DNA from 3 places in the Kosakonia sp. YIM B13571 genome. Region 3 is predicted to be linked to each of the others. Evidence: predicted binding sites of a transcription regulator. Region 3 holds the regulator's gene; each other region holds the start of a gene.
The links. The regulator LexA, encoded in region 3, represses DNA repair genes until DNA is damaged. The targets are predictions, from matches to a motif close to TNCTGTATGTACATACAGNA.

Region 1 (3,280 bases), on a different contig from region 3:
CTCCAGAGCGCTCTTTCAGGTAGCCATCATTGAGGGCAGCAAACTGTTCGGCAAAACTTTCAATTACGGTTTTTACCGCCCATTCAGCCACCACGCCCCTGTCCACTTCTTCAAACAGCTCACGGCGCAGGCGCGCATCGGAAAGCAGGTGCGAATAGAGATCGAAAATTGCCGCCGTCTCTTTTTGCGCGCCGGCGGCGAAACGTTTGCTGTAACGGCGAAATTCATTGGCGGCTTCTTCCAGAGCCGCTGTTAATCTTTCGCGCTCAAGCGAGGTATCAAGCGTCGAGGCCGGATAAACCTGTTCCATTAACGGCAGCGTTTCATCGACCCAACCTTCAGCGATAGCAACACCTGGCGCTGCCGGTAAGGCGCGAATTCGCGTCTGCCGATACTGGCCAAACAGCGCGTTTAACTGTGACTGGGAGAGGATAGCCGCCATCTGGGTAGCAAGCGTGACCAGAAAGGACTCTTCGCTTTCATCGTACTGGCGTAGCTCGCGCTGTTGCACCACCAGCACACCAAGCAACTGGCGACGCTGAATAATAGGTACGCCAAGAAAAGCGCGAAAGCGCTCTTCTTTAACAGCAGGAATGTATTTAAAACTGGGATGTTTTTGCGCATCCGCCAGGTTGATGGGTTCCGCCAGCCTGCCTACCAGACCGACAATTCCCTGATCGAATGCGAGCGCGACGGTACGACCACGCGGCTTTTTTAAACCGCGGGTCGCCATCAGGTAATAACAACGCCGGTCGTGATCTGCGAGATAGACCGAGCACACTTCGGTTTCCATCGCCAGACAAACGTCGGTAACCAATATTTCCAGCGCTTCATTAAGGCGTGGCGCGCTGGCGACTTTCTCAACTATTTCTCGCAGTCGGGTGAGCATAATGTGGGTGGCTTAACCTCGTTTACGTCGCCAGGCAGGCGCACTTTGCGGCTTCGGAGGCGTTTCCTGAAGCGACATCACCGCGCTTGCAAACTCTTTCATCACCCGTCGGTAGACATCGCGTTTAAACGACACTACCTGACGGACAGGATACCAGTAGCTCACCCAACGCCAGCCATCAAACTCGGGCGTGCTGCTGGTCTGCATGTTGATCTCACTATCGTTACCTATCAACTGCAAAAGAAACCATTTTTGTTTCTGGCCGATACAAACCGGCTTTGTGTCCCAACGCACCAAACGTTTCGGTAACTTGTAACGCAACCAGTTACGCGTAGAAGCAAGGATACGAACATCTTTACGACTTAAGCCCACTTCCTCAAACAGTTCCCGATACATTGCTTGTTCCGGGGACTCGCCAGGGTTAATTCCCCCCTGGGGGAACTGCCACGAGTGCTGTCCAAAGCGTCTGGCCCACATGACCTGACCTTGTCGATTACAGATTACGATTCCAACATTTGGGCGGTAGCCATCGTCATCAATCACCGGACTACCTCAAAAAAAGTCTGAATAAAGCGATTGTTTCACACTCCCGGAAAACGGTAAACCACTCTATGACAGGGATACGAACGAATAACATTTGAATAACTCACAGTAATTATCAAAGTTATAAACAGAAAACGATTTTGACGACGCTTTTTATTCACCTTTTCTGTGGATAGAGTTGTGAAAAAGTATGGAATTACCCAGGGAAAACCCAGAACAGTCTGAATAACCCCGTTTTGCATGAAACAAATAAAACACAGTAATTCATTAATTTAAGTAGCTTCTCAACCGTTAACAGGCCCATAATGTGACGTTCATCACCTTAAGGATCCTGGCGCTGATGAAAGATCGAACAGAGTCGAATTTATCCACAGATTATGCCAATAAGTTAGGCACATTTTGTGCAGAATTTCGATTTTCCTCGCACGTCAAGGCTGTAAATCGAAACAGTAGTGGCACTTTTTCCCAGTTATCCCACTTTTCTGTGGATAACATGGTGTAAGATCCTGTTCATTGTCAGTGACCAGATTTGGAAAACCCGACACGTAGTTGCGCAACTCTTCAAAACCCTCCGTAAATTACCTTATAAATCATGCAATTGTTCATAGCACAAAGAAAAAGGTACACTGCCGGGCTACGGTGCAAAATTAGCGGTTATTTTTTAAGCAAAAGGTTTTTAACATGTTCGCGTTGGCTCCTTTCACTTCACCGCCTGAATCAGAAGTGCAATTGCTTGCCCAGGCACAGCGCCTGGCGGGCTACACGCTCGGCGAACTGGCCGCCCTTGCAGGCTTGCCCGTTCCGCGTGATTTAAAGCGTGATAAAGGCTGGACAGGTGTTCTGCTGGAGTTGTGGCTCGGTGCCAGCGCAGGCAGTAAACCCGAGCAAGATTTTGCCGCGCTGGGCGTTGAGCTAAAAACCATTCCGGTGGATAACCAGGGACGCCCGCTGGAAACCACATTTGTGTGCGTGGCGCCACTTACCGGCAACAGTGGCGTCGTGTGGGAAACCAGCCACGTGCGGCATAAGCTCAAGCGCGTCTTATGGGTTCCCATTGAAGGATCACGCGAGATACCGGTGGCGGATCGCCGCGTCGGATCGCCGCTGCTCTGGAGCCCAAATGCAGAAGAAGAACAGCAGTTGCGGCTCGACTGGGAAGAGTTGATGGATTTGATTGTGTTAGGTCAGGTCACCCGAATTACCGCCCGTCACGGCGAAGTTCTGCAATTGCGCCCGAAGGCTGCTAACAGTAAAGCGCTGACCGAGGCCATTGGCGAACATGGCGAAACCATCCTCACATTGCCGCGCGGCTTTTACCTGAAAAAGAACTTCACCGGTGCACTGCTGGCGCGCCACTTTTTGCTTTCGCCGCATTAAATTTTTGCCTAAGCCACAGTGGCGCTTATAATTGGCGCTTCTTTTTTTGGCAGGACTTTATAGAGATGTTATTTGCATGGGTAACCGATCCCAACGCCTGGCTCGCGCTCGGTACGCTGACGCTGCTGGAGATCGTTTTAGGGATCGACAACATTATTTTCCTCTCTCTGGTGGTTGCGAAGCTACCTACCGCGCAGCGTAATCACGCACGTCGGTTAGGTCTGGCTGCGGCGATGATCATGCGGCTATTACTGCTGGCATCCATTGCGTGGGTAACAAGGCTGACACACCCGCTGTTCAGCGTGTTTGATCACAGCGTTTCTGCCCGCGATCTGATCTTATTCCTTGGTGGTCTGTTCCTTATCTGGAAAGCGAGTAAAGAGATCCACGAATCGATCGAAGGGGAAGAGGAAGGATTGAAGACTAATGTGCATTCCTTCCTTGGCGCGATTGTGCAGATTATGCTGCTCG
Region 2 (3,280 bases), on a different contig from region 3:
GGGCGGCTGACGTCGCCGATAACTACCGGCGGTTTCACGCAGCGGGAACCATAACTCTGCACCCAGCCATTTTGTGTAAAGACGAAGCCGTCGAGGTTTTCACCGAAATACTCCACCATGTCATTACGCTCGGCTTCGCCATGCACCAGCACGTCCAGACCCAGCCGCTCCTGCTCGACAATCGCCTGTTTGATATGTTCGGCGATACCGGTGCGGTAGTTGCTCGCGTCGAGATTGCCTTTTTTGAAGTCCAGGCGCAGGCCACGGATTTCAGTGGTCTGCGGGAATGACCCAATGGTGGTGGTTGGCCAGGCGGGCAGGTTAAAACGCGCACGCTGGGCTTTCGCTCGCTCGGCGTACGGGCTGTTGCGCTGGCTGTCCTGGGCGGTGATCGCCGCCAAACGCTGCGCCACCGCCGTGTTGTGGACGCGAGTAGAGTGGCGACGTGCCTGAATCGGCGCGCTCCATTCCACCAGTTTTTCCGTTTTACCGCTGTTCAGCGCATCGCGCAGCAGCGCCAGCTCCTGGCATTTTTGCAGGGCGAAGGCGAACCAGCTTTTCACTTCCGCATCCAGACGCGTTTCAACACTCAGATCGATCGGGCTGTGCAGCAAAGAACAAGAAGAGGCGACCCACAGCGGACGTTTACCGACCACTTCGTTGATTTGCGCATATTTCTCGGTCAGATCGGCACGCCAGACGTTACGACCATTCACCAGACCGGCAGAAAGCAGCCAGTCAGCAGGCAGACGCGAGTGCAGTTCGGCAACGTTATCCTTGCCGTGTACGAAATCAACATGCAGCCCTTGAACCGGCAGCGCGGCAATTACATCAAGGTTCGGCGTCACGCCTTCAAAATAGGTGGTCAGCAGCAGTTTCACCTGGCCGGAAAGCGCGTCGTAAGCCGGTTTAAACGCATCCCGCCAGGCTTGCGGCAGTTCCAGCACCAGCGCCGGTTCGTCGATTTGTACCCATTCGATATCGCGTTTTGCCAGCTCAGCGAGCACCTGCTGATAAACCGGCAGGATGTCATTCAGCAGGCTTAAACGATCGAACTGTTCGCCTTTCACTTTGCCCAGCCACAGGTAAGTGACCGGTCCGAGCAGGACAGGTTTCACCTTGTGGCCCAGCGCCAGCGCTTCGTCCACTTCGTCAAGCAGTTGCGTCCAGGTAAGTTTGAATTGCTGGCCTTTGCTGAACTCCGGCACCATGTAGTGGTAGTTGGTGTTGAACCATTTGGTCATTTCCGCCGCTGCCGCGGGTTCGCCGGTTGGCGCACGACCGCGACCAATGCGGAACAGGGTGTCGATATCCACCGAGCCGTCTTTGTTCTGATGACGAGCCGGCACATTGCCCAGCAGCAGGCTGGTGGTCAGAACATGGTCGTACCAGGCGAAATCGCCCACCGGCAGCAGATCAATACCGGCCTCTTTTTGCTGCTCCCAGTGACGGGCGCGCAGCTCGCGCCCCACCGCCAGCAACTCTTCACGGGTGGAATTGCCCGCCCAGTAACTCTCTTGCGCTTTTTTCAACTCGCGACGCAGGCCAACGCGAGGGAAACCGAGGGTGTGGTTAAGAATTGTCATTTTTAGCCTCTTCAATTGGGTTAATCCAAAGGATTTCGGATTAAGGGAAGGCGGCAAGTTCATGAATCCCCAGGAGCTTACTGAAGTAAGTGACTGGGGTGCATGAGCGCAGCCAACGCACCATTAATTCGAAAGACGCAGGATTTTTAGACGTCCAGATGTTTACACATCTATAATTCGCAAGTACTGTATATTCCTCAAGCGCAAAATGTTCATGCCGGAGTGAAGGACTTTCATGATCGAAATTAAACACCTGAAAACGCTGCAAGCGTTACGAAACAGCGGGTCGCTGGCGGCAGCGGCGGCAACGCTGCATCAAACGCAGTCCGCGCTTTCCCACCAGTTCAGCGATCTGGAACAGCGCCTTGGCTTTCGTCTGTTTGTGCGTAAAAGCCAACCGCTGCGCTTTACGCCGCAGGGTGAGATTTTGCTGCAACTGGCGAATCAGGTGCTGCCGCAGATTAGCCGCGCATTGCAGGCCTGCAATGAGCCGCAGCAAGCCACGCTGCGCATCGCCATTGAATGCCATAGCTGTATTCAGTGGCTGACACCCGCGCTGGAGAACTTTCGCCAAAATTGGCCGCAAGTGGAGATGGATTTCAAATCCGGCGTCACGTTTGATCCGCAACCCGCGCTGCAACAGGGCGAGCTGGATCTGGTGATGACTTCCGACATTCTGCCGCGCAGCGGCCTGCACTATTCGCCGATGTTTGATTTTGAGGTGCGGCTGGTGCTGGCGCCTGATCATCCGCTGGCGGCGAAAGCGCGCATCACGCCGGACGATATCGCCAGCGAAACGCTGCTGATCTACCCGGTGCAGCGCAGCCGCCTGGATATCTGGCGTCACTTCCTGCAACCGGCGGGCGTGAGCCCGTCGCTGAAAAGCGTCGATAACACGCTGCTGCTGATTCAGATGGTTGCCGCGCGTATGGGCATTGCGGCGCTGCCGCACTGGGTGGTGGAGAGTTTTGAACGCCAGGGTCTGGTCGTGACCAAAACCCTGGGCGAAGGATTGTGGAGCCGGCTGTATGCCGCCGTGCGCGACGGCGAGCAGCGTCAGCCAGTAACGGAAGCGTTTATTCGCTCAGCGCGGAACCACGCTTGCGACCATCTGCCGTTTGTGCGGAGCGCGGAGCGACCCAACGGCGATGTACCCACAACGAGGCCATTATCACCGAACCACCAATAATAAAGCTCGGCCAGTGCGGTTGTTCCTGCCAGATAGCGAGGTTAACCAGTAACCCGGCGGGAACATGCACATTGTTCATGATACCGAGTGTTCCGGCGTCCACCTGTGTTGCGCCGTAGTTCCACATAAAGTAACCCAGCCCGGATGCCACCACGCCAAGCCATACCAGCACGCTCCATTGCAGCGTTGTGGTCGGCAGTTTCTGCGGGTTGCCCATCACAAACCACGCCACCATGGCGACCACGAATGCGCCAAGATAAAACCAGGCAAACGCGTTGTGCTGCGGCATTGGCCGCGTCTCCATCAGGCGTTTATAGCCAACCATACCGATGGCAAAGCTAATATTCGCCAGCTGTACCAGAATCAGGCCAATCCAGAAGTGATCGCTCACTTTGTCGTAGCGAATAATCGCCGCACCAATCACCGCCAGCCCGGCGCTCAGCGCATAGCTCCAGCGCAGCCCGCGCTTGCTGAGCAGATCGTAAATCAGGGTGACATACAGCGG
Region 3 (3,280 bases):
CGCGAAACCATCCAGCGCATAAGCGGTAAAGGTTAAAAACATCATCAGCACCGCGTTTGCTGCCACCGTCTCATCACCGAGGCGGGCACCAAACACCGTTATCGAACCAAAGCAGAGTTGCAGCAGCAACGAACGCAACATGATATCGCGGTTCAGCGCCAGCAAACGCCGTACGCCGCCGCGCCATGCATTTTTCAACGTCAGCAATGGAATACCGCGCATCACCAGTACGTGTCGCACCATCCACAAGCCAATGACGAAAGTGACGTATTCCGCTATCACCGTGGCAAGCGCTGCACCTTGCACATTCATATGCAGCCCCATGACCAACCACAGATCGAGCACGATGTTGAGCAGGTTCCCCACCACCAGCAAGATCACCGGTGCGCGCGCATACTGCACGCCGAGCAACCAACCGAGCAATACCAGGTTGCCCAGCGAAGCGGGTGCGCTCAACCAGCGAATATCCAGGAACCGCTGCGCCTGTTCCAGCACCGCCTCGCTACCGCCGGTGATATGCAGCGCCACGCCGATAATCGGCGTGCGCAACACAGCAATCAGTACACCAGCGCCCAGCGCCAGCAGCAAAGGCTGGACTAACGCACGCGCCAGCGCGGGCGCATTCTTCGCGCCGAACGCCTGAGCTGTTAGCCCGGTGGTGCTCATGCGCAAAAAGAGCAGCAACATAAAGAGGAAACTGGTTGCCGTTGCGCCAATCGCCACACCGCCCAGGTAAACCGGGCTGTCCAGATGCCCCACTACCGCCGTATCCACTAGCCCCAGCAACGGGACAGTGATATTCGAGAAGATCATCGGCAGTGCAAGCCGCCAGAGCGCTTTGTCGGATGTGGTTAGCAGTGGCATGGTATGAATGTGAATGTTATTGAGGGAAAAGAGGAGATCGCTGCGGAACCTGAATCAGCTCCGCAGCAGAGCGAATGTGCGTTACAACCACGCGCCATTACGAATGACACCGACCGCAAGCCCTTCGATGGTAAAGTTTTGATCGCGCAGATCGACGACGATCGGGGAAAACTCACTGTTTTCCGGCAGCAGTTCAACGGTGTTGCCCTGCTTTTTCAAACGTTTGACCGTGACTTCGTCTTCAATACGCGCAACAACGACCTGGCCGTTACGCACATCTTGCGTTTTGTGCACCGCCAGCAGATCGCCGTCCATAATGCCAATGTCACGCATCGACATGCCGCTCACGCGCAGCAGGAAATCCGCATGGGGTTTAAAGAGGCTCGGATCGACCTGGTAATGGCCTTCGATATGCTGCTGCGCCAGCAGAGGCTCACCCGCCGCGACGCGACCAATCAGCGGTAAGCCGATATCGTCCTCTTCTTCTTCAAGCAGCAGGCGAAGACCACGCGATGCGCCAGATACGATTTCGATAACCCCTTTGCGCGCCAGCGCTTTGAGGTGTTCTTCCGCCGCATTTGGGGAACGGAACCCCAATTGCTGTGCGATTTCCGCACGCGTTGGTGGCATACCGGTTTGAGTGATGCGATCGCGAATAAGATCGAACACCTCTTGCTGCCTGGCCGTTAATGCTTTCATCCCGCCCCCTGGGTGTATATACAGTTATGCTGTGAGTATATACAGCTAAAGGCGATTTTGGAACCAAATTTAAGCAAAAAACCAGAACGTTATTGAATTCTGGAAGCGTTATCGAAAATGCGACCAGAGTAATGCGATCCAGGTAAACATCGCCAACAGGATAGACATCAGCACCGCCGCTGAGCCCATATCCTTTGCTCGCCCGGAAAGTTCATGGAATTCAGAGCCAATACGATCGACCACGGCCTCGATGGCGCTGTTCAGAATTTCGACAATCATCACCAGCGTCACAGAACCAATCAGCAGTACGCGCGTCATTGTGTCAATATCGAGCCAGCAAGCGATTATAATTGCCAGGGTAACCGCAACGGCTTCCTGACGAAATGCCGCTTCATTGATCCAGGCGGCGCGAACGCCTTTCCAGGAATATCCAGCGGCTTTAATGATCCGGGTGAAACCGGTGGTATTATTAGCCATTTAAAAGAACCTTTTTATTAAATTGGCGTCAATGTCTCAGCAAGCGCGCAGCGGTACAACAGAAATTATGTGTGCTTTCTGATATTCTTGCGGCGCAATGGCACTATTAACCAGAGGCTTTACATCCTTTATGTCCGGCTGGCCACGAATTTACTACAAGTTACTGAATTTACCATTAAGCGTACTGGTAAAAAGTAAATCGATCCCCGCAGAACCTGCACAGGAGCTGGGTCTCGATACGTCACGTCCCATCATGTACGTGCTGCCTTATAACTCAAAGGCAGATTTACTGACTCTACGCGCGCAGTGTCTGGCACATGAGCTGCCCGATCCCATGGAACCGCTGGAAATCGACGGCGCTTTGCTGCCGCGTTTCGTGTTTATCCACGGCGGCCCGCGCGTGTTCACTTATTACGCGCCAAAAGAAGAGTCGATCAAGCTGTTCCACGACTACCTGGATTTACACCGCAGCCATCCTGATTTGGATGTGCAAATGGTGCCGGTATCGGTGATGTTTGGTCGTTCACCGGGGCGTGAAAAAGGCGAAATTAACCCGCCGCTGCGTATGCTGAACGGCATCCAGAAATTCTTTGCTGTTTCCTGGCTTGGCCGCGACAGCTTTGTGCGTTTTTCACCGCCGGTTTCGCTGCGTCGTATGGCGACCGAACACGGTACCGATAAAATTATCGCGCAGAAATTGGCGCGCGTGGCGCGTATGCACTTTGCCCGCCAGCGTCTGGCCGCAGTAGGTCCACGCCTGCCGGCCCGTCAGGATTTGTTTAACAAATTGCTCTCGTCCAAGGCGATTGCCCGCGCCGTTGAAGATGAAGCGCGCAGCAAAAAAATCTCCCATGATAAGGCGCAGCAAAACGCCATCGCGCTGATGGAAGAGATCGCCGCGAACTTCTCCTACGAGATGATCCGCCTGACTGACCGTATTCTGGGTTTTACCTGGAACCGTCTCTATCAGGGCATTAATGTGCATAACGCTGAGCGCGTACGCCAGCTTGCACATGACGGTCACGAAATTGTCTATGTGCCCTGCCATCGCAGCCATATGGACTACCTGCTGCTCTCCTATGTGCTCTATCACCAGGGGCTGGTGCCGCCGCATATCGCCGCCGGTATCAACTTGAATTTCTGGCCTGCCGGGCCGATTTTCCGCCGCCTGGGTGCTTTCTTTATTCGCCGGACATTTAAAGGCAACAAGCTTTATTCCACCGTGTTCCGCGAATACTTG

Region 1: the regulator LexA is predicted to act here: its motif matches at 1,865-1,884, upstream of mutH (DNA mismatch repair endonuclease MutH).
Region 2: the regulator LexA is predicted to act here: its motif matches at 1,771-1,790, upstream of metR (HTH-type transcriptional regulator MetR).

What each region holds. Positions count from the first base shown of each region.
Region 1 covers NZ_JBHZPL010000016.1:60,151-63,430, reverse strand. Annotated here, with positions in the region: gene ptsP (phosphoenolpyruvate--protein phosphotransferase) at 1-889, opposite strand, end outside; gene rppH (RNA pyrophosphohydrolase) at 902-1,432, opposite strand; gene mutH (DNA mismatch repair endonuclease MutH) at 2,114-2,809, shown strand; gene ACFX4O_RS23000 (TerC family protein) at 2,875-3,280, shown strand, end outside.
Region 2 covers NZ_JBHZPL010000015.1:24,637-27,916, forward strand. Annotated here, with positions in the region: gene metE (5-methyltetrahydropteroyltriglutamate--homocysteine S-methyltransferase) at 1-1,586, opposite strand, end outside; gene metR (HTH-type transcriptional regulator MetR) at 1,822-2,775, shown strand; gene ACFX4O_RS22435 (carboxylate/amino acid/amine transporter) at 2,663-3,280, opposite strand, start outside.
Region 3 covers NZ_JBHZPL010000009.1:19,326-22,605, reverse strand. Annotated here, with positions in the region: gene dinF (MATE family efflux transporter DinF) at 1-864, opposite strand, end outside; gene lexA (transcriptional repressor LexA) at 946-1,563, opposite strand; gene ACFX4O_RS18345 (diacylglycerol kinase) at 1,672-2,040, opposite strand; gene plsB (glycerol-3-phosphate 1-O-acyltransferase PlsB) at 2,171-3,280, shown strand, end outside.